Regions from separate parts of the Streptacidiphilus sp. BW17 genome, predicted to be linked through region 2. Evidence: riboswitches for the same ligand, from Rfam matches in the RefSeq annotation. Region 2 holds a riboswitch; the other holds the start of a gene.
What was found. Region 2 has a riboswitch for S-adenosylmethionine ahead of thrC (threonine synthase). Riboswitches for the same ligand answer to the same signal wherever they lie in the genome.
Positions count from the first base shown of each region.

Region 1: it holds a riboswitch for S-adenosylmethionine, as region 2 does, so the genes downstream of both, ABH940_RS03135 (aminotransferase class V-fold PLP-dependent enzyme) here and thrC (threonine synthase) in region 2, are expected to answer to the same signal.

Region 1 is NZ_JBGCCR010000002.1:230,391-245,170, reverse strand. It holds gene ctaD (cytochrome c oxidase subunit I) at 1-1,554, shown strand, start outside; gene ABH940_RS03180 (cytochrome c oxidase subunit 4) at 1,551-1,949, shown strand; gene ABH940_RS03175 (Ig-like domain-containing protein) at 2,142-3,587, shown strand; gene ABH940_RS03170 (MFS transporter) at 3,699-5,654, shown strand; gene ABH940_RS03165 (cytochrome bc complex cytochrome b subunit) at 5,771-7,435, opposite strand; gene ABH940_RS03160 (Rieske 2Fe-2S domain-containing protein) at 7,432-8,499, opposite strand; gene ABH940_RS03155 (c-type cytochrome) at 8,496-9,299, opposite strand; gene ABH940_RS03150 (heme-copper oxidase subunit III) at 9,369-9,989, opposite strand; gene ABH940_RS03145 (hypothetical protein) at 10,370-10,786, shown strand; gene trpD (anthranilate phosphoribosyltransferase) at 10,973-12,052, shown strand; SAM riboswitch class IV at 12,180-12,312, shown strand; gene ABH940_RS03135 (aminotransferase class V-fold PLP-dependent enzyme) at 12,439-13,827, shown strand; gene ABH940_RS03130 (Lrp/AsnC family transcriptional regulator) at 13,852-14,133, opposite strand; gene ABH940_RS03125 (rhomboid family intramembrane serine protease) at 14,130-14,780, opposite strand, start outside.
Region 2 is NZ_JBGCCR010000019.1:116,706-131,485, reverse strand. It holds gene nagA (N-acetylglucosamine-6-phosphate deacetylase) at 1-240, opposite strand, end outside; gene ABH940_RS23110 (ROK family protein) at 237-1,166, opposite strand; gene ABH940_RS23105 (extracellular solute-binding protein) at 1,654-2,919, shown strand; gene ABH940_RS23100 (carbohydrate ABC transporter permease) at 3,083-4,057, shown strand; gene ABH940_RS23095 (carbohydrate ABC transporter permease) at 4,059-4,943, shown strand; gene ABH940_RS23090 (cupin domain-containing protein) at 5,018-5,362, opposite strand; gene ABH940_RS23085 (DUF3263 domain-containing protein) at 5,523-5,753, shown strand; gene otsB (trehalose-phosphatase) at 5,773-6,621, opposite strand; gene ABH940_RS23075 (trehalose-6-phosphate synthase) at 6,641-8,134, opposite strand; gene ABH940_RS23070 (glucosyl-3-phosphoglycerate synthase) at 8,136-9,158, opposite strand; SAM riboswitch class I at 9,388-9,536, shown strand; gene thrC (threonine synthase) at 9,557-10,831, shown strand; gene ABH940_RS23060 (MoaD/ThiS family protein) at 10,828-11,106, shown strand; gene ABH940_RS23055 (cold-shock protein) at 11,513-11,716, shown strand; gene groL (chaperonin GroEL) at 12,061-13,683, shown strand; gene ABH940_RS23045 (hypothetical protein) at 13,952-14,308, shown strand; gene ABH940_RS23040 (DUF4031 domain-containing protein) at 14,305-14,574, shown strand; gene ABH940_RS23035 (YcxB family protein) at 14,594-14,780, opposite strand, start outside.

The DNA of each region.
Region 1 (14,780 bases), on a different contig from region 2:
ATGCGTGCGCAGCTGGCACAGCCGGACGGCGGCGTCCTGACGAACGAACAGTTCAACCAGGCGTTCACCATGCACGGCACGATCATGCTGCTGATGTTCGCGACGCCGCTCTTCGCCGGCTTCACGAACTGGATCATGCCGCTCCAGATCGGCGCCCCTGACGTCGCGTTCCCGCGACTGAACATGTTCGCCTACTGGCTCTACCTGTTCGGCTCGCTGATCGCCGTCGGCGGCTTCCTCACCCCGCAGGGTGCGGCCGACTTCGGCTGGTTCGCCTACGCGCCGCTCTCCGACGCGATCCACAGCCCCGGTGTCGGCGGCGACATGTGGATCATGGGTCTGGCGCTCTCGGGCTTCGGCACCATCCTCGGTTCGGTGAACTTCATCACCACCATCCTCTGCATGCGTGCCCCGGGCATGACCATGTTCCGGATGCCGATCTTCGTGTGGAACGTCCTGCTGACCGCTGTCCTGGTCCTGCTGGCCTTCCCGGTCCTGGCCGCTGCGCTGCTGGCGCTGGAGGCCGACCGCAAGTTCGGTGCGCACGTCTTCGACCCGGCCAACGGTGGTGCCATCCTCTGGCAACACTTGTTCTGGTTCTTCGGGCACCCAGAGGTGTACATCATCGCGCTGCCGTTCTTCGGCATCATCTCCGAGGTCGTGCCGGTCTTCTCGCGCAAGCCGATGTTCGGTTACCAGTCGCTGATCGCGGCCACCATCGCGATCGCCGGTCTGTCCGTGACCGTGTGGGCCCACCACATGTACGTCACCGGCGCGGTGCTGCTGCCGTTCTTCTCCTTCATGACGTTCCTGATCGCCGTTCCGACCGGCGTCAAGTTCTTCAACTGGATCGGCACCATGTGGCGGGGCTCGCTGAGCTTCGAGACCCCGATGCTGTGGACCATCGGCTTCCTGGTCACCTTCGTCTTCGGTGGTCTGACGGGTGTTCTGCTCGCCTCCCCGCCGATCGACTTCCACGTCTCGGACTCGTACTTCGTCGTCGCCCACTTCCACTACGTGGTCTTCGGCACCGTCGTCTTCGCGATGTTCGCGGGCTTCCACTTCTGGTGGCCCAAGATGACCGGCAAGATGCTGGACGAGCGTCTGGGCAAGATCTGCTTCTGGATGCTGTTCGTCGGCTTCCACACCACCTTCCTGGTGCAGCACTGGCTGGGCGCCGAGGGCATGCCGCGTCGTTACGCGACGTACCTGCCCACCGACGGCTTCACCACGCTGAACCTGATCTCGACCATCGGCTCCTTCATCCTGGGCGCGTCGATCCTGCCGTTCCTCTACAACGTCTGGAAGACCGCCAAGTACGGCAAGAAGGTCGAGGTCGACGACCCGTGGGGTTACGGCCGCTCGCTCGAGTGGGCGACCTCCTGCCCGCCGCCGCGGCACAACTTCCTCACGCTGCCCCGCATCCGTTCGGAATCCCCGGCGTTCGACCTGCACCACCCGGAGATCGCGGCGCAGGACTACCTGGAGAACCACGGCGAGGTGCCGGCCCATCTGCAGGCCGCACTGGAGAAGAAGGAGGCGGGTGACCGATGAAGGAACAGGGCAAGATCTTCGCCGGCTTCGCGGTCTTCGTTCTGGGCATGGCGATCTGGTACGGCATCTGGTCCAAGGACCCGACCGGCACCACCTGCCTCTTCCTGGCCTTCGGCCTGGGTTCGTTCATCGCCTTCTATCTGCTGTTCACCGCCAACCGCGTGGACACGGGCGCGAGCGACAACCCGCAGGCCGAGGTCTCGGACGACGCGGGTGTGCAGGGCTTCTTCAGCCCGCACAGCTGGCAGCCGCTGGCCCTGGGCCTCGGCGGCACGCTGGCCTTCCTGGGCGTCATCTTCGGCTGGTGGCTGATGATGTTCGCCATGCCGGTGATCCTCATGGGCATCTGGGGTTGGAGCTTCGAGTACTACCGCGGCGAGAACCAGACGCAGTGACCCACGTGGGGCAACACCGCTGACGGTTCGTCCGGCAGAGCGTGATGCAAGGGCCGAACACCCCGCCTTCGGGCGGAGTGTTCGGCCCTTCGTGTTACCCGGACCACTCCGGTGGGTCAGCGGAGCGGTGGAAAATGTCCTGATTTCCTACGATGTGACGGAGCGTCGAAATCTGGAAGAGGGTGGTACCGCATGAAGTCCGCGAAGTCGGTATGGGTGCGCAGTCTGCTCACCGGCGCGGTGCTGGCGACCCCGCTGGTCCTGACGGCCTGCAGCGGGGGAGGAGTCGAGCCGCCGGCCCAGGTGGACGCGGCCACGCTGGTCCAGGTCTCCCCGACGGCCGACGGCAGGACGGGCGTCGACCCGAACCTGCCCGTCGTCATCACCGCGAGGAACGGCGGCCGGCTGACCGACGTCACCGTCGTCGCCGACAACGGCCGCCATGTGGCGGGCACGCTGGCCGCGGACGGCCGCTCCTGGCGCTCCAGCGGCCCGCTGGCGATCGCTACGCACTACACGGTCCACGTGACCGCCGCGAACGGCGACGGACGCGGCAGCGTCCAGCGGGACTTCACCACCCTCAACTCCTCCGCGCTGCTCACCGCGACGATGACCCCGGGCGACCACGCGGTGTACGGCGTCGGGGAACCCATCGCCGTCGCGCTCAGCGCGCCGGTGCACGACCCGGCTGCGCGGAAGATCGTGGAGCGGGCGCTGACCGTGCGTTCCACGCCACAGGTGGTCGGCGGCTGGTACTGGGTGGACGACAAGACGCTGCATTTCCGTCCGCAGTCCTACTGGCCGGCGCACGCGACGATCGCGGCCGCCTTCGACCTCGGCGGCGCACGCGTCCAGAACGGCCTCTACGGGGGCGCTCCGGCCTCCGTGGCCTTCCGCACCGGGGACCGGATGCTCGCGGTCACCGACGCCGCCAGCGACTACCTGACGGTCTACAAGAACGGCCAGGAGATCCGCAGCATCCCGGTGACCACCGGAAAGCCCGGCTTCTCCACCCGCAACGGCATCAAGGTGGTCCTGGAGCAGTCGCAGGAGGTCTTCATGAACTCCTCGACCGTCGGCATCGCCGCGGACAGCTCCAACGCCTACCACCTGGACGTCTACTGGGACACCCGGGTCACCTGGAGCGGCGAGTTCGTGCACGCCGCGCCCTGGTCGGTCGGCTCCCAGGGCGTCGCCAACGTCAGCCACGGCTGCACGGGCATGAGCACCGGCAACGCCGAGTGGTTCTACAACGCCTTCCGGCGGGGGGACCTGGTCCAGGTGATCAACAGCGCGGGCCACCAGATGGAGCCGTTCGGCAACGGCTTCGGCGACTGGAACCTCAGCTGGTCCGCGTGGCAGCAGGGCACCGCGCTCGGCGGCCCGGTCCGCACCGCGCCGGTGACGGCGGCGGACCTCGCGGCGGCGAGCTCCTCGACGTCCACGACCACGGCGTCCACGACCACGGCCTCCACCACGGCCTCCACCACCACCGCGTCCACGACGGCGTCCACGACGGCGTCGACCACGGCGTCGACGACGGCGTCCGTTTCGGGCTCCGGCGCAGCGGGCGGTGACGCGACGCGGCAGGGCGGCGCAGGCGCGCTGACGGCGGGTTACCTCCGGCCGGGCACCTGAGGCAGAACACCTGAGGCCACGCACCCCTCCTTCGAAAACTCCTGCGAACACGGAGCGCCCCCTCCACAATGGGGTGCTGCGTGATCAGGGGAGTGATCGAGGGAGGGGTGCGTGGCAGGCAGAGAACTCGGCAGACGGTTGACGCTGCCGATCGTGCTGGTCGGAACGTTCATGGCGATCCTGGACGTCGCCATCGTCAATGTGGCGATCCCGTCCATCCGTTCCGGACTCGACGCGGGGTTCGGCGCGGTGGAACTGGTGGTCTCCGGATACACCATCGCCTATGCGTCGCTGCTGGTGACGGGCGGGCGGCTCGGGGACATCCTGGGCCGCAAACGAATGTTCGTGCTGGGGTTGCTGGTCTTCACGGCCGCCTCGGCACTGTGCGGGGCGGCACCGGACATCCCGGTGCTGGTGCTGGCCCGGGTGTTGCAGGGCGTCGGCGGGGCGATGCTCTACCCGCAGGTGCTGGCCATCATCCAGACCACCTACACGGGCGCCGAACGCGGCAGGGCGCTGGGCGTCTTCGGCGCGGTGATCGGGATCGCGTCGATCGCCGGTCAGCTGATCGGGGGCGCGCTGCTGGCGCTGAACCTGTTCGGGTGGACCTGGCGGCCGGTCTTCCTGGTCAATGTACCCGTAGGGATCCTCGCGGCGGTGGCCGCCGTGGTGTGGCTGCCGGACGACCGGAGCGAGTCGCGGACGCGGCTGGACCTCGGCGGCGCCGGCCTGGTGACGGCGCTGCTGCTGCTGGTCAGCGTGCCGCTGTTGCTGGGCAGGGATGAGGGGTGGCCGCTCTGGCTGGTGCTGCTGCTGGTCGCGTCGCTGCCGGTGGGCTGGGTCTTCCTGCGGTTCGAGCGCGGCGTCGCGTCCCGTGGCGGGCAGCCGCTGGTACGGCTGGACCTCTTCCGGAACAGGGGATTCGCCGGCGGCGTGCCGATCGCGATCCTGTTCATGATGTCCTACGCGGGGTTCCTCTTCACCCTCGCCGTCTACCTGCAGACGGGGCTCGGCTTCTCTCCGCTGAAGTCGGCGCTGGTCTACACGCCGAGCGCGGTGGGGTTCTTCGCCGCCTCGCTGGTGGCGCCCCGACTGGTCCCGATGCTGGGGCGCCACGTCCTCGGCGCCGGCTACGTGCTGGCGGCGCTGGGTCTGTTCGGCACGGCCGCGACGGCGGCGGTCGCCGGGAGCTCGCTGACGGTCTGGTCACTGGCACCCACCATGCTGCTGACCGGCATCGGCCAGGGTTTCGGCATGAGCCCGCTGGTCGGCACCATTCTCTCCGGCGTGCCACCGCAGGACGCGGGCGGCGCGTCGGGCATCGTCACGACGTCGATGCAGACGGCGAACGTGCTGGGCGTCGCGCTCTTCGGGCTGCTCTTCTTCAGCCTCGTCGGTACGCAGCCGCCGGGCGCGGCGTACACCACGGCGTTCGGCGAGCTGATGCCGATCAGCGCGGCGCTGCTGCTGGGCGCGGCCCTGCTGGTCCACCGGCTGCCGGTCAGCCCGGGACAGCCTGCGAACGCGCTGATCGAGCGCCTTCCGGGCTGGGCGGGCGGCTTCGCCTGGTCGATGTTCCTCGCCACCGGCGGCCGGGTCGGCCAGTCGTTCTTCGACGAGTTGCTCAGCCGCGTCCGCGGCCAGCGGCTCACCCGCACTGAGCAGGCACCGGAACGGCTGGGCGAGTTCCTCGCCTTCCACTACCGCGAGCACGAGTCGGCCGACACGGCCTGGCTCGCGTACCTCCAACGCGAGGCGCTGGCGTACGGGGACCGCACGATTCCGAAGGAGGACGAGCGCGAGCCGGTCATCCGCGCGCAGATCGCGGAGGTGACACGCCGCCAGGAAGCGGGTCTGATCGACCCGGAGCTGGACCCGGCCCTCTTCCGCCTGCTCTGCTTCGCCCTGGCGAGCTACCCGGCGCTGCTGCCGCAGATCACCCGGATGGCGACCGGACTCTCCCCCCACGACCCGGAGTTCGTCGCCCGCTGGGAGGGGTTCATCCGGAGGATAGGAACGGACCTGGAGTTGCAGGTGCCTCAGGGGCGCGGGGAACTGCGCGAGTAACCACCCGGTGCGGAGGTGGTCTGCCCGCTCGTGGCGGCAACAGCAAGGGCCCCCTCCCGACTTCGGGAGGGGGCCCTACCGCTGTGGCGGCGGCTTACTGCAGGTGCGCTGCGCGCTTAGTGGTGGCCGTGGCCGCTGGTGAGCTCGGCGTGCTCCTCGGCCGTCGGCTTCGCGATCTGGCTCTGCGGGCCGAAGTAGCCGTCGGAGAGCTTCGCGCGGAGCTTGGCGACGCGACCGACCTTGCGCTTGACGCCGTTCTCGTCGACCGCCGGGGGCAGCTCGGCCGGGGCGTTCTGCTCGTGGGCGGTGAGGCGGAACAGCTCGTCCTGCGGCAGCTGCGCGTGGACCTCGATGAACTCACCGTGGGGCAGGCGCTTGATCGTGCCGGTCTCGCGACCGTGCAGGATCTTGTCCCGGTCCGCGCGCTGCAGACCCATGCACCAACGCTTCGTCACGATGAACGCGATGACCGGGCCGACGAAGAACAGGATGCGGCAGGCCCAGGTGATCGAGTCGATCGACAGGTGCAGGTGGGTGGCGAACAGGTCGTTGCCGCCGCCGACCAGCAGGATGATGTACTCCACGATCCACGCGACGCCCAGACCGGTGCGGACCGGGGCGTTGCGCGGGCGGTCGAGGATGTGGTGCTCGCGCTTGTCACCGGTGATCCAACCCTCGATGAAGGGGTAGAGCGCGATGACGACGAACATCAGACCGAAGACCACGAGCGGGATGAAGACGCCCAGCACCAGGGTGTGACCCCAGGCCCGGATCTCCCAGCCCGGCATGATGCGGATCAGGCCCTCGGAGAAGCCCATGTACCAGTCCGGCTGGGCGTCGGTGGACACCTGGTCGGGGCGGTAGGGACCGTACGCCCAGATCGGGTTGACCGAGGCGATCGCCGAGACGAACGCGATGACACCGAAGACCAGGAAGAAGAAGCCACCGGCCTTGGCCATGTAGACCGGCATCAGCGGCATGCCGACGACGTTCTTCTCGGTGCGGCCGGGGCCCGCGAACTGGGTGTGCTTGTGGTAGAAGACCAGGATCAGGTGGGCCACCAGCAGGCCCAGCATGATGCCCGGGATCAGCAGCACGTGGATCGTGAAGAAGCGCGGGATGATGTCGTTGCCCGGGAACTGACCCCCGTACAGGAACATCGCCAGGTAGGAGCCGACGATCGGCACCGACAGGATCGCGCCCTCCATGAAGCGGATACCCGTACCGGACAGCAGGTCGTCCGGGAGCGAGTAGCCCATGAAGCCGTCGAACATGCCCAGGAAGAGCAGCAGGAAGCCGAACAGCCAGTTGATCTCACGCGGCTTGCGGAACGCGCCGGTGAAGAAGACGCGCATCATGTGCACCAGCATGGCCGCGACAAAGACGATCGCCGCCCAGTGGTGGATCTGACGGATCAGCAGACCGCCGCGCACGTCGAAGCTGATGTCCAGCGCCGACTCGTACGCCGCGGACATCTTGATGCCCTGCAGCGGCACGTACGAGCCGTGGTAGACGACCTCGGCCATGCTGGGCTGGAAGAACAGCGTCAGGTAGACGCCGGTCAGGATGATGATGATGAAGCTGTAGAGGCAGATCTCACCGAGCATGAAGGACCAGTGGTCCGGGAAGATCTTCCGCAGGTTGGACTTGGCCAGGTTGTAGATGCCGAGGCGGCCGTCCGCCCAGTCTGCAGCCTTCTCGCCGAGGTGCTTCTGCTCGACGCCGGCCTCGCTGTGGCCGATCTGCTCCACGTGGGAGTCCTCGTGTGCGTGGGTACTCATTCGCTGCGCTCCCAGAAGCCGGGGCCGACGGGGGCGGTGAAGCCGTTGAGGGCCTCGAGGTTGCCAGTCGTGTCGATCCCGATCTGCAGCTGCGGCAGCGGGTGACCGGCCGGGCCGAAGATGACGCGGGCGCCGTCCGACAGGTCGAACGTCGACTGGTGGCACGGGCAGAGGACGTGGTGCGTCTGCTGCTCGTAGAGGCTGATCGGGCAACCGACGTGGGTGCAGATCTTGGAGAAGGCCAGCACGCCCTGGTAACCCATGGACGCCGACTTCTTGTCCTTGATGTCGGACGGCTGCATGCGAACCAGCATCAGCGCGTCCTTGGCGATGCGCTCCTGGAAGTCGTCGTCCGTCTCCGAGAGGTCGGACGGCATCGCGAAGGTCAGCGAACCGACCTGGACGTCGGAGGCCTGGATCGGTTCACCGGTGTTCATGTTCTTCAGGAGCATCCCGGCCTTCCAGCCGGTGGTCTCCAGCTTGTTCTCCGGCAGCGGGCCCAGGTCGCGGAAGAGCACGACCGCGGAGAGCGGGACCATCGCCATGGCGCCGATCATCGTGTTGCGGATCAGCTTGCGACGGCCGAAGCCCGACTCCTTGGAGCCCTGGCGGAAGTCCGAGAAGACCTGCTCGCGGACCGCCGGGGTGGCCTCGATCGGGTGACGCTCGGAGATGTGCTCCTCGTCCGACATCAGCGTGCGGGCCCAGTGGACCGCGCCGGCGCCGATGGCGAACAGCGACACGCCCAGCGAGACGCCGAGGGCGAAGTTCAGCGGGGCCACGTTGCCGATGGGCCAGATGTAGACGTGGTGCGTCGGCCCCGGCTTGAAGATGACATAGCTGGCGATGAAGGCCACGGTGGCCACCATCGACAGCATGAACCACATCGCGACCTGGCGCTCCGCACGGCGGGCGGCCTTCTCGTCGATGTCGGTGCGGCGGTGCTCGTGGGGCGGCAGGCCCGGGTCGGCGAAGTAACCGTCAGGTCCTACGACGGGTTCGCCGCCCTGGCCGTGCGAGGCCTCCGGCAGGTGTTCTTCAGACATGTTGTCCTGGCTCGTCATGACTTCTTGGCCTTGGGGGTGCGGGCAGCGACCCAGATCGCCACGCCGATCAGGGCGCCCAGCGCGAAGATCCAGCCGAAGAGACCCTCGGAAACCGGACCGATGGAGCCCAGCGTCATACCGCCGTAGCTCGGGTTGGAGTTGCTGTTCGTCGCGTGGGTGACGTAGGCGACGATGTCCTTCTTCTGCTGCTCCGGCATCGTGGAGTCAGGGAAGAGGGGCATGTTCTGCGGGCCGGTCAGCATGGCCTCGTAGATGTGCTTGTCGCTGACGCCCGCCAGCGGCGGTGCGTACTTGCCCTCGCTCAGTGCGCCACCGGCGCCCGCGAAGTTGTGGCACTGCGCGCAGTTGGTGCGGAACAGTTCGCCACCTGCCGCGACGTCACCACCGGTGTACTGGTCGGCGGAGGGGATCGCCGGGCCCGCGCCCAGCGTGCCGACGAAAGCGGCGAGCTGGTCGATCTGAGCCTGGTTGTAGATGACCTTCTTCGCGGGCACCTGGGGGCCGGGCTGCTGCGCGGGCATACGGCCGGTGCCGACCTGGAAGTCGACGGCCGCCTGGCCGACGCCCACCAGGGAGGGTCCGTCCTTGGTGCCTTGTCCTTCCAGACCGTGGCAGCTGGCACAGCCGACCTGGTACAGCCGCTTGCCCTCCTCGACCTGGAGGGACTGGCTGGCGTCGGCCGATGCGCTGCTCGTCGGCGCGAGCGCGGCATACAGCCCCCCGGTGAACGCCAGCGCGAAGATGAGGACGACGAGCGCTGCCAGCGGGTGGCGCCGTCGTGCGGAGAGCTTTTTCACGGATTAACCCCGGTGTGAGGATCTGGAGCGTCTTGGAGTCCGGTAGACCGTCAGGACGGTCCGGCCCTGCTACTTGATCAGATAGATGGTCGCGAAGAGGCCGATCCAGACCACGTCGACGAAGTGCCAGTAGTACGACACGACGATGGCCGCGGTCGCCTGCTCATGCGTGAAGCGCTTGGCCGCATAGGTGCGCCCGAGCACCAGCAGGAACGCGATCAGACCACCCGTCACGTGCATCCCGTGGAAGCCGGTGGTGAGGTAGAACACCGAGCCGTAGGGGGAGGACGACAGCGAAAGGCCGTCGTGCTTGACCAGCTCCGTGTACTCGTAGATCTGACCGCCGATGAACATCGAGCCCATGATGAAGGTCACGATGAACCAGGCCCGGAGCTTCTTCACGTCGCCGCGCTCGGCGGCGAAGACACCCATCTGGCAGGTGAACGAGGAGAGCACCAGGATCGTGGTGTTCGTTGCGGAGAAGGGAACGTTCAACGCCTGGTTCTGCGAGTGCCAGAAGGCGGTACCCGTCACCGAACGAAGCGTGAAGTACATCGCGAAGAGGGCCGCGAAGAACATCAGCTCGGAACTCAGCCAGACGATGGTTCCGACGCTGGTGAGGTTCGGCCGGTTGACCGAACCGTGTGCGTGCCCGGTTTCTACTGCAGTTGCTGTCGCCACGACCGACATTATGTCGGTCCCTTATTCCGCACTAACGCCGGGGGGTCATCCTCGGTGTGTCCGGGGTGTGACGTACCCTCCGACCTCGCCGATCTTCCTGTTCTCCCTCGAATGGCCTGCCCATTCGGCGCGTGTCGCGCTTGCGCGACGGGCCGTGGTGTCCCTCGAAGTAGTGAAGGGGATGGGGCTGTCCGGGCCGAGTCCGGCGGAAGACGACGCCTCGGCCGTCACGTTACGGGGGAGACCGTCGTTGTCCCGGTGTTGTGTTCACCCGGTGTTGTGGCGTGCGGGACACGAGTAGCATCCGGAGCGAGCACCCCGCAGTGGCCCCGATCACACTCACGTCGATTCACACTCGCGTCGATGACACCCGAGGGGGAGTACGAGCGATGGCACTGAACATCCTTGTCTACAGCGACGACCGGAACACCCGTGAGCAGGTGCGCCTGGCGCTCGGCAAGCGGCCGGACGCGGAGCTGCCGGAGCTCGCCTACTTCGAGTGCGCCACCGCGCCGGCGGTCGTGGCTGCGATGGACGCGCACAGCAAGGGCGCCAAGCGGGTCGACCTGCTGGTGCTGGACGGCGAGGCGGTGCCGCTGGGCGGCATGGGCCTGTGCCGCCAGCTGAAGGAGGAGATCTACCAGTGCCCGCCGGTGCTGGTGCTGATCGGCCGTCCGCAGGACTCCTGGCTCGCCACCTGGAGCCACGCCGACGCGGCGGTCCCGGCGCCGGTCGACCCGGTCGCGCTGGTGGAGACGGCGTGCGCGCTGCTGCGCCCCGGGCACCGTCCGTCGCTGGCGAGCTGAGGCGCTGGCAAGCTGAGGCGTTGACGGGCTGAGGCGTTGACGGGCTGAGGCGCCGACGCGGTGAGCTGCGGGCCAGGCTGAGAACGTACGTCTCGCCGCGTGAGATCTTGCGTCTTGCAGGGTGTGCCGCTCGATAGGCTGGGCCGGTCTGGCAGATCAGAACCCGGCCTTCGAGAGGCGACAGCCATGGTGCACTCCAATCCTGCGTTCGGCGGCGACGACCCCGCGCGGGTGCGCACCTGGCCGGACGTCCTGATGCCGCTGTTGTCGGGCGAGGACCTCTCCGCGGCGGACACCGCCTGGGCGATGGACCAGATCTTCTCCGGCGAGGCGACCCCGGCCCAGGTGGCCGGCTTCATGGTCGCGATGCGCGCCAAGGGCGAGACGGTGGAGGAGATCACCGGTCTGGTCGAGGCGATGTACGCGCACGCCACGGTGATCGAGGTCCCCGGCCCCGCCGTCGACATCGTCGGTACCGGCGGCGACCGGGCCAAGACCGTCAACATCTCCACCATGTCCGCGATCGTCGCGGCGGGCGCGGGCGCGCGGGTCGCCAAGCACGGCAACCGGGCCGCGTCCAGCGCGAGCGGCGCGACGGACGTGCTGGAGAAGCTGGGCGTCAACCTCGCCCTGACGCCGCGTCGGGTGGCGGAGGTCGCGGTGGAGACGGGCATCACCTACTGTCCGGCGCCGGTCTTTCACCCCTCCATGCGGCATGCCGCGACGGCGCGCGCGGAGCTGCGCGTCCCCACCTTCTTCAACCTGCTCGGCCCGCTGACCAATCCGGCCCGGGTGGGCGCGAACGCGGTCGGCTGCTTCGACCGGCGCATGGCCGGTCTGATCGCCGGCGTGCTGGCGCGCCGGGGCAACTCGTCGCTGGTCTTCCGCGGCGACGACGGCTTGGACGAGCTGACCATCACCACGACCTCGACCGTGTGGCGGGTGAGGGAAGGCGAGGTCGAGCAGTTCGTCTTCGACCCGCGTGAGGTCGGCATCTCCCTGGCCCCGATCGAGGCGCTGCGCGGCGCGGACGCGTCCTTCAACGCGGAGGTCGCCCGACGGGTGCTGGCGGGCGAGCGGAGCCCCGTCCGGGACGCGGTGGTGCTGAACAGCGCGTCGGCGCTGGTGGCGCTGGAGCAGGGCGGTTCCACCGCGCCGTTCGTGGAGCAGATGCGCTCCGCGATGGAGCGGACCGCCGAGTCGATCGACTCGGGCGCGGCGGAGCGCAAGCTGGCCGAGTGGGCCAACGCGACCTCGAAGGGGTAGTTGCGGTACCTCCAGGGGCGCGGGGCTCTGCTGAAGTGCGGCTCCGCCGCGCCCCTGGACAGTGCAGCGTCCCATTATCTGAAACGCGCTTCGCCCACGGAGTGAACATCTGCCATACTCCCTGACAGGTCACGAGTGATAGCACGCGGCGTCAGCCGCTGAAGCCCCGGCTCGCTGTCCGGCAACCCTCCAACCGTGGTGGGGTGCCTCCGGGTGACGACCAGGCCTGTGGCGAGAACGCCGCCAGGCAAGCGCGGATCTCCCGAGGAGTGTTCTCGTGTCGAAGCGAATGCGGTAGAGGCTCTCAGCGCCTCCAACTCTCCGTTCCCTGCCCCGTAGCCCGGGGTTCGTTCGCATACCCATGTGCAACTTCCGGAGGTACCGCCATGTCTGTCGTCGCCCGTAATGTCACTATTTCTGAGCATGTGACTGTTTGCGCTCCGCTCGAGGTCCTCGGCCGGGACGTCGAGGTCCCGCTGGTCTCCGGCGAGAAGGTCACCTACGCCGCGCTCGACTACGCCGCCAGCGCGCCCGCGCTCCAGCGGGTCTGGGACGACGTCGCCGCGTACGCGCCGTACTACGGCAGCGTCCACCGGGGCGCGGGGTACCTCTCGCAGCTGTCCACGGACCTGTTCGAGCAGAGCCGGGCGACGGTCACGGACTTCCTCGACCTGCGTGAGGGCGACCAGGTCGTCTTCACCCGGGCCACCACCGACTCGCTCAACCTGCTGGCCGGCGCGCTGCCCGCCGGGACCCGCGTCTTCGCCTTCGAGACCGAGCACCACGCCTCGCTGCTGCCCTGGCCGGGACGTGGCCTGGAGGTCACCTACCTCCGCGCGCCGCGCTCGCCGGAGCAGGCCGTGGCCGCGCTGGACGAGGCGCTGCGCGCCGCAGGCGGGGGACCGAAGCTGGTGTGCGTCACGGGCGCGTCCAACGTGACGGGGGAGATCTGGCCGGTCCGGGAGCTGGCTGCCACCGCGCACGCCTACGGTGCGCGCATCGTGCTGGACGCCGCGCAGTTGGCGCCGCACCATCGGGTCTCGGTGCGCGAGCTGGACGTGGACTGGGTGGCCTTCTCCGGGCACAAGCTCTACGCGCCGTTCGGCGCAGGGGTGTTGGCGGGACGTGCCGACTGGCTCGACGACGCGCAGCCGTACCTCGCGGGCGGCGGCGCGAGCCGTACCGTGGCGCGGGAGGTGGACGGTTCCGTCGCCGTCGAGTGGCACCAGGGCCCGGCCCGGCACGAGGCGGGCTCGCCGAACGTGATCGGTGCCTACGCCGTCGCCTCGGCCTGCCGGGCGCTGACCGAGATCGGGTTCGACGCGCTTCAGGAGCGCGAGCAGCAGCTGATCGACCGGCTGCGGGCGGGCCTCGCGGAGGTGCCGCAGGTACGGGTGCTGACGCTCTTCGGGGAGGACCACCCGCGCGTGGGCGTGCTCTCCTTCGTGGTGCAGGGCTGGAACAGCTCGCACTTCGCCGCCGCGCTCTCCGCCGAGTACGGGATCGGCGTGCGCGACGGTCTGTTCTGCGCGCACCCGCTGGTGCGGACGCTTCTCGGGGGCGAGGAAGCCGCTCCCTCCCAGTGCGGCGCGCCGGAGGCGTCCCTGCCGGGGGAGCGCAGTCTGAACGCGATCCGGGTCAGCTTCGGCGCCGGCACGCCGGTCGAGCACGTGGACCGGTTCCTGCACGCCGTACGGGAGTTGGTGACCGACGGGGCGCAGTGGTCCTACCGCACCGAGGGCGGTCGCTGCGTGCCGGACACCCGTCGCGGCTGAACGGTACGGGAGACGGGGCGCGGCTCAGTCGTCGAGCCCGATGGCGAAGGCCGCGTCCAGGTCGTGGGAGGAGTAGGTGCGGAACGCCACGTGCGTCTCGGTGTGCGCGACGCCCGGAACCTTGTTGACCTGACCGGGGATCACGTCGGCCAGCTCCTCGTGCGCGCGCACCCGCACGACGGCGATCAGGTCCCAGCCGCCGGTGACCGAGTAGACCTCGGTGACGTTGTCCAGCGCCGCGATGCTCTCCGCGATCTCCGGGATCCGGTCGACGCTGGCCTTGATGAGGACAATGGCGGTGATCACGGAGTCTCCTGTCGCGCGGGATGCGGGCTCTCACATGCTAGTGCTGCGGCCGGACGCGCGACCCCGCGACCGCGTCGGCCTCCCCGCTGCCCGCTGCGCCGCCCGCCGCGACGCCACAGCAGCCAGGCGAAGGCGAAGCCGCCGGCGAAGCCGATCAGGTGGGCGGCGTAGGCTACGCCCGGGACGGACGGGTCGGTGGCGCGGATGGAGAGCCACTGCACCAGGAACCAGAAGCCCAGCACCAGCCAGGCGGGGAACCGGAGCGGCAGGAAGAGCAGCAAGGGGATCAGACTGGTGATCCGTGCCCGGGGATAGAGACAGAGGTATGCCCCGAGTACGCCCGCGATCGCGCCCGACGCACCGACCAGGGTCTGCGTCGCGCCCGGGCTGCCCGCCTCGAAGAGGGCGTAGCCGTAGGTGGCCAGATAACCGAGTGCCACATAGAAGAGGAGAAAGGCCACCGGGCCGATCCGCTCCTCCACCATCGCGCCGAAGACGAAGAGGAAGAGCATGTTGCCCGCCAGGTGCAGCCAGCCGCCGTGGACGAACATGGCGGTGAGCACCGAGAGTGCCGGGACCTTGGGCAGGCCGGTGTCGGTCGGGCACCGGTGTGAGAGGTGCAGTCGGAGCACCGCGTTGTGGAGCAG
Region 2 (14,780 bases):
TTCGGCGGTACCGGAGTGGTAGGAGGCGCCGCCGCCGCCGTGGACGTGCATGTCGACGAAGCCCGGGACCACGGTGAGACCGGTGAGGTCGAGGGCGGGAGCTGTGCCGTCCGGGGGAGTGACCGGAGCCGCGATCTCGGTGATCCGCCCGTTCTCCACGGCGATCTTCCCGTTCTCGACGACGCCGGTGGGCAGGACGAGCCTGGCCCCGGCCAGCACAGTGCGCTCCGCGTCGGTCACGCGGTCACCTCCAGTGAGAGCAGATCCCAGGCGAGGAGTCCTGCGCCCAGGCAAGCGGCGGTGTCTTTGAGCATCGCCGGTACGAGCGCGGGCGGCACCTGGAACGAGAGGCGTTCGGTGACCGCGACGCGGAGTGGTGCGAACAGGGTGTCACCGGCCTCGGCGAGGCCGCCGCCGATGATGACGGTCCCGGTGTCGAGCAGGCTGTGCGCCATCACGATGCCGTCGGCGAGCGCGGACAGCGCGTCGGTCCAGACGGTGACGGCGCGCGGGTCGCCCGCCGCGACCGAGGTGGCGCAGTCGGCGGCCGTGGCACCGGGGTTGCCGGATGCCGCGGCCCAGGCGCGGGAGACCGCCCCGGCCGAGGCGACCGTCTCCAGGCAGCCGTGTGCGCCGCAGGCGCAGGCGAGCCCGCCGGGCCGGACCACGACATGGCCGATCTCGCCGCCGTTGCCGTGGGCCCCGGACTCGATCCGGCCGTCGATGCCGATGCCACCTGCGATGCCGGTGCCGAGCGCGATGAAGAAGAAGCGGGAGACGCCGCGCCCGGCGCCGAGCCGTCCCTCGGCCAGGGCTCCGGTGCGGACGTCGTGCCCGAGCGCGATGGGGATGCCGAGCCGCTCGCCGAGCAGCTTGCGCATCGGTAGGTCGCGCCAGCCGAGGTTGGCGGAGAAGACGGCGACCCCCTCCGCCTCGTCGATGGTGCCGGGCACCACGACGCCGGCCGCGGCGGCGGTCTCGCCGAACCGCCGCCTGCCCTCGTCGCGCAGTTCGGCGGCGAAGTCGAGGATCGCGGACACGACGGCGGGTGTGCCGTGCTCGCGTCCGGTGGGGCGGCGCGCCTCATGGAGCAGGGTGCCGTCGGGGGCGACCAGCGCGGCCTTCATGCCGGTCCCGCCGACATCGAGAGCGATGACGTGCTTCACGACGCGACAGTCTCCCTCCTGGACCACACAGAGGTCTAGTCCAGTTTGCAGATTGGTCTGGTCCATGGCCAATGTACCGAGGCTTTTACGAAGAATGAGCCTGATTGGGCCGCTTCTACCGCCCGGCGGTCACGTGGTCGGTGTGGATCCGTCGGTGGCAATCCCCGGAAACTCCGCCCGAGCCTATGGTCTAGACCAAGTGGTCCAGTCGATTGTGGCCCTCCATCCCCGGCAAATCGGTGGCTTTGCGTGGTGATGCTCCGAATTGCCGTTGCGCAGGGTGCAACGAACCCCAGCTTTTCGGTAAATGGTGTAGACCTCTTGCGCGGCTCGTGACCAGACTGGCCGTCACACCGGGACGGCGGCAGCCCAGCCCGGGCTGGCCGGCGGTGCCCCCCACCTCCGCCGGCCTCCCAACTGCCGGACCTGGACTGACAATCGACCCCGGCAGGGACCGGGTCCGCATCTGCGAAGGCGGTAGGTTTTCTTGAAGCGTCGTTTGCTCGCCCTCTCAGCAATCGGTGTCGCCGGGGTCATGGCGCTGTCGGCATGCAGCTCCTCCTCGGGCGGCTCGGGTTCTTCCGGTGGCTCGACCACCATCAACCTGCTCGCCGCCGACTACGGCACCGCCGGCACCTCCAACAGCACCCAGTCGTACTGGCAGAACCTCGCGGCTGCCTTTCACAAGTCTCACCCGGACATCACCGTCCATGTGCAGACCATCGCGTGGACCAACTGGGCCCAGGTGGCCACGATGATCCAGGACAAGCAGTACCCGGACATCCTCGAGGGAGACGCGCCGCAGCAGTTCGCGGCCGACGGCCTGCTCTACCCGCTGAGCGACGTGATGTCCTCCAGCACGATCAGCAACCTGATCCCGGTCTTCGCCAAGCAGGAGGACGGCACCGACGGCGTCGCCTACGGCGCCCCGTTCACCACCAGCGCCCGCGGCCTCTTCTACAACAAGAAGCTCTTCGCCGCCGCGAAGATCGCCGCCCCGCCGCAGACCTGGGCCGACATCCAGAACGACGCCGCCAAGATCAAGGCCCTGGGCGGCGGCGACATCGGCTACGGCCTGCCGCTGGGCACCGAGGAGGCCCAGGGCGAGTCCTACCTGTGGATGCTGGGCAACGGCGGCGGCTACGTCGACTCCTCCGGCAAGTACGACATCAACTCCGCGGCCAACATCCAGACCTTCCAGTTCCTGAACCAGCTGGTCAAGGCTGGCGACACCGAGCCCGGCCCGGCGAGCACCAACCGCCAGCAGATGTGGGACGCCTTCTCGGCCGGCCAGGTCGGCATGGTCGGCGGCTCCGGCGCGATGCTCCCGGACATCGTCAAGACCGGCAAGCTGACCACGTCCGACTACGGCGTGGTCCCGATGCCCGGCAAGACCGCCCCGCTGACGCAGACCCTGGGCGTGCACGACGACGTCGTCGCGTTCAAGCAGGGCGGGCACGCCGCGCAGATCAAGGAGTTCCTGGACTTCGTCTACTCGGACGCCAACCAGATCTCCTTCGACAAGGAGTACGACCTGCTCCCGGCCACCACCTCGGCGTCCGCGACACTGTCCGGCGAGGACCCGGTCGCGGCGGGCTTCCTCAAGAACGTCCCGAACTCGGTGGTCTACCCGTCCAACACCAACTGGAACACGGTGCTGGCCAAGCTCAAGCAGACCCTGGGCACCGCCGCCTCCGACAACGCGGCCTCGGTCCTGAACGGCCTGCAGACCTTCGCGACCAGCAACCAGTAAGCCCGGCAGGCCCCGTAAGTCGGCAAGCCCGCCTTAACCCTGCAAGCCCCGTAAGCCTGTAAGCCCCGGAAGTCCCGAAATCCGGTAGTCCGCACTGTCGGCGGCCGGTCGGTGGGTGCACCCCACCGACCGGCCCGTCGGCGCGTATGCCATGGAGCAGACCATGACGCAATCGACCCAGGCCCAGGCCGGCCTGCTGGAGTCGGCACCCGGGAGCGATGACCGCCCCCGGCCCTCCGGCCCCAGGCGTGGCGCGGGCCGCCGCGTGCTGCGGGCGCTGGCGCCCCTGCCGTGGATCGCCCCGGCCACCGCGCTGATCCTCTTCGTGGTGATCTGGCCGGTGGTCTCGATGTTCCTGACCTCACGTCAGAAGTACGACTCCATGGGCTTCGACCAGGGCAGTGCGGACTGGTCGAACTTCTCCCGGCTCTTCGCCGAGCAGGACCTGCCCGGCGTGCTGATCCGCACCGGTATCTGGGTCGTCACGGTGGTCGCGCTGACCGTCCTGATCTCGCTGGGTGTCGCCCAGATGTTCAACAAGGAGTTCCCGGGCCGCCGGGTCGCCCGCTGGGCGCTGATCGCGCCGTGGGCCGCCTCGGTGGTGATGACCTCCATCGTCTTCAAGTGGATGCTCAACCCGAGCAACGGCACCATCCTGGTGCTGCTGCACGACCTGGGCTTCATGAAGAACTACAACAGCGTCAACTGGCTTGCCAGTCAGACCGCGGGGTTCAGCTGGGAGATCTTCGTCGCGGTCTTCGTCTCGGTGCCGTTCACCACCTACGCGCTGCTGGCGGGCCTGCAGGCGATCCCGGACGACGTCTACGAGGCAGCCCGCCTCGACGGCGCGGGGGTGGTGCGCACCTACTGGTCGATCACGCTGCCGCTGCTGCGTCCGGCGCTGCTGGTGGCCGCGCTGATCAACATCATGAACGTCTTCAACTCCTTCCCGATCATCTACGAGATGACGGGCGGCGGCCCCGGCAACGAGACCTCCACCTCCACGTTGTTCATGTTCAACACCCAGCAGACCAGCATCGGCGAGGCAGCGGCGATGTCGGTGGTCAACTTCGGCTTCATCATCGTGATCGTCCTGCTCTTCCTGCGGGCGTCCAAGTGGAACTCCGCGGAGGACTGACATGACGACCGTTACCGCCCCCGCCCCGGCCTCCGCGGCGCGCAGGGCGAACAAGTCCGGCACCCCGCGCCGGTTGCCGAAGCTGCGCACCGTCTGCCTGGCCGGCGGCGCGTACCTGATCGGGCTCTTCTTCCTGCTGCCCTACATCGAGATGGTCGTCACCGCGGTCCGTCCGGGCAGCGAACTCCACGACCGCAACCTACTGCCGTCCCATCCGACGCTGGCCAGCTTCCTCAACATCTGGTCCACCGGCCTCGGCAGCAGCCTCGCCACCAGCCTGGAGATCGCGGGCGGGGCGACGGTGCTGGTGCTGCTGGTCGCGATCCCGGCCGCGTACTACACCGCCCGGCGCAACTTCCGCGGCAAGTGGATCTTCCTGCTGCTGGTGCTGATCACGCAGATGTTCCAGCCGACCGCGATGATCGTCGGCATCTACCAGCAGTTCGTCCAGTTCAACATGATCGACTCGATCTGGTCGCTGATCCTGGTCAACGCGGGCTTCAACATGGCCTTCGCGGTGTGGATCCTGAACGCCTACTTCAGCGCGATCCCCAAGGAGATCGAGGAGGCCGCGATCGTCGACGGCTGCAGCCGGATCGGCGCGATGTTCCGCGTCATCATGCCGCTGGCCGCGCCCGGCATCGTCACGGCGCTGATCTTCACCTTCATCGCGGCATGGAACGAGTTCATCGTCGCGCTCACCCTGACCACCCAGAGCGGCCCGCGCACGCTGACCGTCAAGATCTCCAACTTCGTCGGCGAGTACAACGTGGACTGGCAGCACCTCTTCGCCGGTTCGGTGATCGCCACCATCCCGGTGATCATCCTGTTCGCCCTGATCGAGGGCAAGGTCGCCTCCGGCCTGACGGCGGGCGCGGTGAAGTAGCCGTAACAACGCAGAGGGGGCGGTCGCGCGTGGTGCGCGGCCGCCCCCTCTCCCGTCTCCTGACGGAGTGTCAGCTACGGCAGGGTGATGTGGTACGCCTTGCGCAGCGTCTCGTGCACGGTCCAGGTGGTCTCGTCGCCCTCGCGCAGGACGCAGGCGTCGCCCGGGCCGACGTCGAAGGTCGGGCCGCCCGTGACCGCGATGGTGGCGCGGCCGGAGACGACCACGAAGAGCTCGTTGGCCTCGGTGTCGGTGACGACGCCCGGGGTGATCTGCCAGATGCCGCGGAGCTGCCTGCCGTCCTCGGACTCCCACAGCACCTTGCCGGACACCTCCGGGGTGCCGGAGACGATCTGGCTGGGGTCGAGCGGGTCCGGCTCAAGCTCGGTGTCGGCGATGTGCACGGCGAAACTGGTCATGCCGCCGACCGTAGCCCGCGTGGGTGGCCCGGGGGAGGAGCAACCTGCGTCAGAGGTAACCGGCAGAATGACAAGTCGTATGGTCGTCCCGACCCGGCGGACGGCCGGGACAAGGCTGGGCTGCGGCACGACAGAGACGCGGTGGGGAGGGTGGCAGGCAGTGGGCGACGAGCTGGACGAGCACGATCGGGCACTGCTGCGCTTCGAGGCGCGCGCCTGGCGGAGCCGCGGCGCCAAGGACGCCGCGATCCGCGAGGAGCTCGGGTACTCACCCACCCGCTACACCCAACTGCTCAACTCACTGCTGGACCGCGAGGCCGCACTCGCCTTCGACCCGGTGCTGGTCAACCGCCTGCGCCGGATCCGGGAGCAGAAGCGGCAGCGTCGCTGAGCCCTTACGACTCGAGTCGTTACTGCTCGGCAAGCGTGTCCGCCAGGGCGGCGAGCAGGGCGGTAACGCCCGCCGGGCCCGGCACGACCAAGTCCGCCCGGTCCGCGATCGCCGCCAGCGGCGGTTCGCCCGTCGTCGGTGCGCTGTAGGCGAGGACGCCGGGCAGGCCGCCGGCACGCAGCTTCTCCACGGCGTCGAACGCCGCGATGTCGCCCAGGTCGTCGCCCGCGTAGAGGACGGATCCGGCCCGTCGCTCGGTGAGGAAGTCGGTCAGCGCGACGCCCTTGTCCACGCCCGGTGGACGCAGCTCCAGCACCATCCGGCCCGGCTCGACCACCAGCCCGTGCCGGGCCGCCAGGCCGCGCAGCGGTGCGTCGAGCGCCGCGAAGGCCGCCTCCGGGTCGTCGGCACGGCGGGTGTGGACGGCGACGGCGCGGCCCTTGTCCTCGATCCAGATGCCCTGCCAGGCGCCCTCGGAGTCCAGGAAACCGGGCAGTTCGGCGCGGACGGCCGCGATGCCCGGGTGTACCGCGGGGGCGTGCACCTCGCCGGACCGCGCGTCCCAGCGCTCCGCGCCGTAGTGGCCGAGCACGGTCAGGTTCTCCAGCCCGGTGACCCCGGCGAAGCCGCCGTGCCGGACGGCGACGCCCGCCGGTCTGCCGGTGACCACCACGATCGCGTCGACCAGCGGTGCGAGGCGCGTCAGCGCGGGGACGGCGTCCGGGTGCGCGCGCGCCTGGTCGGGATCGGCGACGATCGGCGCCAACGTCCCGTCGAAGTCGAGGGCGACGACGGCGCGACGGGGCGTGGCGAGCAGCGCGGCGAGCCCGGCTGCTCCGGCGGGGGTGCTCGGCTCGGGAATGCCCATGGCTACGACCATAACGGTGCTAACGACCGCCCGTCAGGGCGTGCAGCTGCTGCAGAAACCATTCCGTGGGCGGCAGTGCCGTGCCGGCCTCGGCCAGGCGCTTGCTGCGGGAGGCGCGTTCCTCCTCCGGCATCACCAGCGCCGCGGCGAGCGCGTCCGCCGTGGCGATGACGTCGTACGGGTTGACCGTGATCGCGTCCTCGCCCAGCTCCGCGAAGGCTCCGGCCTCGCGGGAGAGCACCAGCGCCACGCCCCGGTCCGAGACGACCGGGATCTCCTTGGCGACCAGGTTCATGCCGTCCCTGATCGGGTTGACCAACGCGACGTCCGCCAGCCGGTAGGCGGCCAGCGAACGCGGGAAGTCGTCGTTGACGTGCAGGATCACCGGCTGCCAACTCGGCGTGCCGAACTCGTCGTTGATCTCCTGCGCGGTCCGCAGCACCGCCGCCGTGTACTCGCGGTACTCCGGCAGGTCGTGGCGGGAGGGGTAGGCGAAGGCGATGTGGACGACCCGGTCGATCCACTCCGGCCGGGTGCGCAGCAGGTGCTGGTAGGCGAGCAGGCCGCGGACGATGTTCTTGCTCAGCTCGGTGCGGTCCACCCGGACGACGGTCCGACGGTCGCCGACCTGCTCGCGCAGCGTGGCCAAGCGGGCGTCCACGTCGGAGCGGTGGGCGCGCTCGCGGAGGAAGCCCGCGTCCGCGCCCAGCGGGTGCACGCCGAGGACGGTGGTCCGGCCCTCGTGGGTGACGGCCAGCAGCCCGTCGGAGTCCGCCGGGAGATCCGCCACCTCCGCGCCCAGCACCGCCTCGCAGCAGGCCGCGAAGGACCGCGCCCAACGCTCCGTCAGAAAGCCTGCCCGGTCCGCGCCCAGGATGCCGCGCAGCACGTCGGCGCCGACGTCGTCCGGCAGCAGCCGGTAGTAGTCCGGCGGAGCCCAGGGCGTGTGCGAGAAGTGGCCGATCCGCACGTCGGGACGGAGCTCGCGCAGCAGCCGCGGTGTCAGTGACAGGTGGTAGTCCTGGACCAGTACCGCCGCACCGGGCTCCGCGCAGGCCGCCAGCGCGTCAGCAAAGGCGCGGTTGTACGCCTCGTAGGAGGCCCACTCGCGGCGGAAGCTCGCGCCGAAGACGGGCTTGGTCGGCGTGTCGTAGAGGAGGTGGTGGACGAACCAGAGGGTCGAGTTGGCGATGCCGTTGTACGCCCGGGTGAAGGTGCCGGGGTCTATGTCCAGCATGTGCACGTCGGGGTCGGTCAGGCCCTGCCGGGCTGCCGCCCGGTCGCCCTCCGACAGCGCCGCGCAGACCCAGACGCTCTCCTGCTCGGTGCCGATCGCGGACAGGCCGGAGACCAGCCCGCCGCCGCCTCTGCGCGGGGTCAGCGTCCCGTCGTCCTCGACCGAGAACGAGACCGGGCCGCGGTTCGAGGCCAGGACGATCGGTGCGGTGCGTCGAGGGGCGGAGCCTGCGGAGCCATGTGCGGAGCCGGAACCGGGGGTAGTCGTTGGAGCCATGTCAGTCACCCTTGCCTAGGACGGGTGCGGGCAAACCTGCGGACCGGCCTGCCGCAGCGCGCTCGCGGTACTCCGGCACGCTCGCGACCGGGGGCCTTTCCACCAGCGTCACCTCGGTGCTGCTCGGCGTGAACCCGTTCGGCGTCCGGGTGAACTGGACCAGCTGCGGGGTGTCCGAGCCGGACGGCGCGACCAGCTCCTCCGGCGCCTTGAGCCGGTCCAGCGCCGTGCGGTAGATCGTCGCCGCCATCCGGCCGAGGGCCTGCGCGTCCTGGTGCCGGTGGTGCCGCACGCCGACGTCGACCTGGCCCAGCGCGTCCAGCCCGACCAGCTCCAACGCGTCGACGAGCAGGCCCAGTTCGACGCCGTAGCCGGTCGGGAAGGGGAGCTGCTCCAGCAGCGAGCGGCGTGCCGCGTACTCGCCGCCGAGCGGCTGGACGAAGCCGGCCAGCAGCGGCCAGTGCAGGTTGAGCAGCGGGCGGGCGACGAGCTCGGTGACCCGGCCGCCGCCCGCGGGTATGGAGCCGGCCTCGGTGTCGAAGGGCCGGTCGTACATCGCCTTGACCAGCGAGACCTCCGGATCGGTCAGCAGCGGGCCGATGATCCCGGAGACGAAGGTGGAGTCGAAGGCGCGCAGGTCCGAGTCGACGAAGCAGACGATGTCGCCCTCGGTGACCAGCAGCGACCGCCACAGCACCTCGCCCTTGCCCGGGCCCGCGGGCAGCCGGGGCAGGATGTCGTCGCGATGGATCACCCGCGCCCCCGCGGCCTCGGCCTCGTGCGCGGTCCGGTCGACCGAGCCGGAGTCGACCACGACCAGCTCGTCGACCAGCGGCACCGCCTCGACCAGGTCCCGGCGGATCGCGGTGACGATCTCGCCGACGGTCTCCTCCTCGTCGAGCGCGGGCAGCACCACGCTGACCGTCGCCCCGCTGTGCCGCTTGGCGGCCAGCAGGTCGGGCAGGGGCCGGTCGGCCGCGCTCCACGAACGGCGGCGCAGCCATTCCTCGACCTGGTCCAGCACGGGACTCCCTCTCCTCGACGCTCCTCGGGCACTCCTGAGGACACTCGTTACCGCAAGGCTCTCCCGAACTCTTCGCCGCCCGCTCCGGGCGCCGCGGTCGTCTCGCGTCTCGGACGGCACTGAGCGCTGGGTGGGCCTTCGGTTACAGTCTTGAGGACGAGGCGAGCCGACCGCACATTGGGGTCCGCCTCCGGACAAATGCGCCGCGCTCGGACGTGCGACGCCATAGCGCTCATCCAGAGGGACTGAGGGAACGGCCCGTTGAAGTCCCGGCAACCCCCCTGCCAGGTTGCCCGCAGCCCACGCGCGCTGCGGCCCCCCGGTCGGGAAGGTGCCAATTCCGTCCCGTGGCGAGACGCGCCCCGGGGAAGATGAGGAGAGAAGAGGTTCTCGCCATCATGGCCCTTTCCAGCAGTATCGCCGCCGACGCCTTCGGCCCCGCCGTCGCCCTTTCCTGTCGCGAGTGCGGCGCACGAACCCCCCTCGCCCCCGACTTCGCCTGCGCCGAGTGTTTCGGCCCGCTCGAGGTCGCCTACGAGCTTCCCGCCGGGGACCCGGAGGGCCTGCGCAAGCAGATCGAGAACGGCCCGAACAACATCTGGCGCTACGCCCCGCTGCTGCCGGTCTCCCCGGACGTCGCGGAGCGCCCGAGCCTGAACCCGGGCCTGACCAAGCTGGTCAAGGCGAACAACCTGGCCCGTGAGCTCGGCGTCACCGGCTCCCTGTACGTCAAGGACGACTCCGGCAACCCGACCCACTCCTTCAAGGACCGGGTCGTGGCCATCGCCGTCGAGGCCGCCCGCACCTTCGGCTTCACCACGCTCTCCTGCTCCTCCACCGGCAACCTGGCCGGCGCCGTGACGGCCGCCGCCGCCCGCACCGGTCTGCGTGCCTGTGTCTTCATCCCGCACGACCTGGAGGCGGGCAAGGTCGTCATGGCCGCGATCTACGGCGGCGACGTCGTCGGCATCAACGGCAACTACGACGATGTGAACCGCTTCTGCTCCGAGCTGATCGGCGACCCGATCGGCGAGGGCTGGGGCTTCGTCAACGTCAACCTGCGTCCGTACTACGGCGAGGGCTCCAAGACGCTGGCCTACGAGATCTGCGAGCAGCTCGGCTGGCGGATCCCGGACCAGCTGGTCATCCCGATCGCGTCCGGTTCGCAGCTGACGAAGATCGACAAGGGCCTCAAGGAGCTGATCGCCCTCGGCCTGGTCGAGGACAAGCCCTACAAGATCTTCGGCGCCCAGGCCGAGGGCTGCTCCCCGGTCTCCGCGGCCTTCAAGGCCGGGCACGACGTGGTCCGCCCGCAGAAGCCGGACACCATCGCCAAGTCGCTGGCCATCGGCAACCCGGCCGACGGCATCTACGTGCTCGACATCGTCCGCCGCACCGGTGGTGCGGTGGAGGACGTCAACGACGAGCAGGTGGTCGACGCGATCCGGCTGCTGGCCCGCACCGAGGGCATCTTCGCCGAGACGGCGGGTGGCGTCACCGTCGGCGTGCTGCGCAAGCTGATCGAGAACGGTCTGCTGGACCCGGCCGCCGAGACCGTCGTGCTCAACACCGGCGACGGCCTGAAGACCCTGGAGGCCGTGGCGGACGCCGCCCGCCCGACCGCCGTCATCCGCCCCACCCTTGACTCGTTCCGAGAGGCAGGCCTCGCATGAGCGTCACCGTCCGCATCCCCACCATCCTGCGCACCTACACCGACGGCAAGGCCGAGGTGACGGTCGAGGGCTCCACCCTGGCCGAGGTGATCAAGGATCTGGAGGCCAACCACACGGGCATCTCCGCCCGCCTCCTGGACGACAGCGGCAAGCTGCGCCGCTTCGTCAACGTCTACGTCAACGAGGACGACGTGCGCTTCGCCGAGGGCCTGGAGACGGCCACGCCGGACGGCGCGGGCGTCTCGATCATCCCCGCGGTCGCCGGCGGCTGCTGAGAGCCGACGGGATCCGACGGGATCGCCTCAGTCGTACCGACGAGTCGGAGCACCTCGCACCGGGGTGGCTCCGGCTCTGTCATTTCCAGCGGTTTAAGAGGAGTAGAGTGCTCCTGTACCGCGCTTGTCCCGTCCTGCGAGACGGTTGACCGATTCTTTATCGTCCGGCGATATGTCGGAAGCGCCCTGGTATGTCCGGCCCGAATTGCTCCCCTTTGCCGGACATTGCGCGTTATGTCTCTTAATGCGGTCCCAGAATTCTCGGTCGAATGCTCTGTCGCTCAGGGCATCGGAGTGGATACATTCAGCGTCGGTCGAGCCCGGCGCCTGCAGCCCGCAGCGTCTCGGACCCGGCCCGGTTCGCGGTGTGCGGACCGTGAAAGGGCCAGTAATAGGGGAGTTCGGAATGGCTCAGGGCACCGTCAAGTGGTTCAACGCGGAGAAGGGATACGGCTTCATCGCGGTCGACGGTGGTGCGGACGTGTTCGTCCACTACAGCGCGATCCAGATGGACGGGTACCGGTCGCTCGAAGAGGGCCAGCGGGTGGAGTTCGAGATCTCGCAGGGCCAGAAGGGCCCGCAGGCCGACATGGTCAAGGTTCTCGTCTGACCGCCACCTGCTGACATCGGCAGCGATCGCTGACTGATCAGGACCCGCAGAGCTCGTTCCAGACGAAACGATGCATCCACGCAGGTCTTCCGAAGGGCCCCTGTCCCGCCATGGGACAGGGGCCCTTCGACGTGTCCGCGGCCGTGTCCGCAGCCCCCCGGCTGCTTGCACTCGGAGGGGTCGAGTGCTAATCATTGGCGTTAGCACTCTGAGGTAGAGAGTGACAACGGGCCGGGTCGGTGAGGCCCCGGGCGAGGCGGGACGGAACCGCCGAAGGCCGGAGCCGTCCGTCGCGGGCGCAGGCGCGGTCCGAAGCAGCCAGTCTGTCCAGGAGGACCGCTTCCATGGCCAAGATCATTGCGTTCGACGAGGAGGCCCGTCGCGGCCTCGAGCGCGGTATGAACCAGCTCGCCGACGCCGTCAAGGTCACGCTCGGCCCCAAGGGCCGCAACGTCGTTCTGGAGAAGAAGTGGGGCGCTCCCACGATCACCAACGACGGTGTCTCGATCGCCAAGGAGATCGAGCTCGAGGACCCGTACGAGAAGATCGGCGCCGAGCTCGTCAAGGAGGTCGCCAAGAAGACCGACGACGTCGCGGGTGACGGCACCACCACCGCCACCGTGCTGGCCCAGGCTCTCGTCCGCGAGGGTCTGCGCAACGTCGCCGCCGGCGCCAACCCGATGGCTCTGAAGCGCGGCATCGAGAAGGCCGTCGAGGCCGTCTCCGCCCAGCTGCTCGAGCAGGCCAAGGACGTGGAGACCAAGGAGCAGATCGCCTCCACCGCCTCCATCTCCGCCGCCGACACCCAGATCGGCGAGCTGATCGCCGAGGCCATGGACAAGGTCGGCAAGGAAGGCGTCATCACCGTCGAGGAGTCCCAGACCTTCGGTCTGGAGCTCGAGCTCACTGAGGGTATGCGCTTCGACAAGGGCTTCATCTCGGCGTACTTCGCCACCGATCTGGAGCGCATGGAGACGGTCTTCGAGGACCCCTACATCCTCATCGCCAACTCCAAGATCGGTTCGATCAAGGACCTGCTCCCGCTCCTCGAGAAGGTCATGCAGTCCGGCAAGCCGCTGCTGATCATCGCCGAGGACGTCGAGGGCGAGGCGCTCTCCACCCTGGTCGTCAACAAGATCCGCGGCACCTTCAAGTCCGTCGCCGTCAAGGCCCCGGGCTTCGGTGACCGTCGCAAGGCCATGCTCGGCGACATCGCCATCCTCACCGGTGGCCAGGTCATCTCCGAGGAGGTCGGCCTCAAGCTGGAGTCCGCCGGTCTCGAGCTGCTCGGCCGCGCCCGCAAGGTCGTCGTCACCAAGGACGAGACCACCATCGTGGACGGCGCCGGCGAGAGCGACCAGGTCGCGGGCCGCGTGGCCCAGATCCGCGCCGAGATCGAGAACAGCGACTCGGACTACGACCGCGAGAAGCTGCAGGAGCGCCTGGCCAAGCTGGCCGGTGGCGTCGCCGTCATCAAGGCGGGCGCGGCCACCGAGGTCGAGCTCAAGGAGCGCAAGCACCGCATCGAGGACGCCGTCCGCAACGCCAAGGCCGCGGTCGAGGAGGGCATCGTCGCCGGTGGTGGCGTGGCCCTGCTCCAGGCCGGTGTCGCGTTCGACAAGCTCGAGCTGGACGGCGACGAGGCGACCGGTGCCAACATCGTGCGCGTCGCGCTCGAGGCCCCGATCAAGCAGATCGCGACCAACGCCGGCCTCGAGGGCGGTGTCGTGGTGGAGAAGGTGCGCAACCTCCCCGCCGGTCACGGCCTGAACGCCGCCACCAACGAGTACGTCGACCTGATCGCCGAGGGCATCATTGACCCGGCGAAGGTGACGCGCTCCGCGCTGCAGAACGCGGCGTCCATCGCCGCGCTCTTCCTCACCACCGAGGCCGTCATCGCCGACAAGCCGGAGAAGGCCGCGGCCCCGGCCGGCGGCGGCATGCCGGGCGGTGACATGGACTTCTGATCCTGACGGATCGGATGTTCTGAGCCCCACGGAAGGCGGCTCACCCCTCACGGGGGTGGGTCGCCTTCCGACTTTTTGCAGATGGGGACGTCTTTTGCAGATGGGGACGTTGCACTGTCCAGGGGTGCGGGGAACTACGCGAGAAACCACTGATATACGGATGGCCCTGTGAGGTCGGGGCTCTACCTGCACGGGTGGCTTGTCGCGCAGTTCCCCGCGCCCCTGGACAGTGCAACGTCCCGTCGCGAGGAAAGGAGACACTGGAGTGATGGAGAACGCCCTGGAAACCTCCCTGCACGCCGCGCGCAGCGCCCTGCTGCGGGATTTGAGCGCGCGGGACGTCGCCGACGCCGCAGTCGTCTCGCTGCTGGAGGATGCGATCGCGCAGCGGCGCTGGTGGGTGGAGCAGTGGCCGGACGGGGTGGACTACGTGTTGGGCCTGGTCGCCCAGGACGTTCAGGACAGGCTGCTGGAGGGGTGGGGGCGCTGGCCGCTCTGCCAGGTGTGCGCGGCCGAGGGGGATCCGCACGCGCTCTCCGTCGAGCCCGAGCTCGGTCCGGACCCGCACTGGGTCTGCGGCAAGGAGGGCGTGGTGGTCGCGCCGGTCGGAGAGCTCACCCCGTGATCCTGATCGACCCCCCGACCTGGCCCGGCCACGGGCGGCTCTGGTCGCACCTGGTCTCGGACCGGTCCTTCGACGAGCTGCACGCCTTTGCCCGGCGGCTCGGCGTGCCGGAGCGGGGCTTCGACGGGGACCACTACGACGTCCCCGAGCGCCTCTACGAGGCCGCGCTCGGCCTCGGCGCCGTGCCGGTGCGGAGCCGGGAGATCGTGGCCCGGCTGACCGGTGCGGGCCTGCGCCGCCCGAAGCGGCGCGCGCCGCGCGCCTGAGGTCAGCGCGTCAGCGAGCTCAGCGCATGAGCTTCTGGGCTGTCAGCCACTGGATCAGCTCCTCGATCTGGACCTCGCTCAGCGCACGTGCCGGGAAGGCGACGTCGCCGACGCTGCGGGTGCCCTCGAAGACCAGCCAGCCGCCCGTACGCCGGACCCGGCGCACCGCCGGCCAGCGGATCTGGTGCGAGACGAACTGGTTGCGC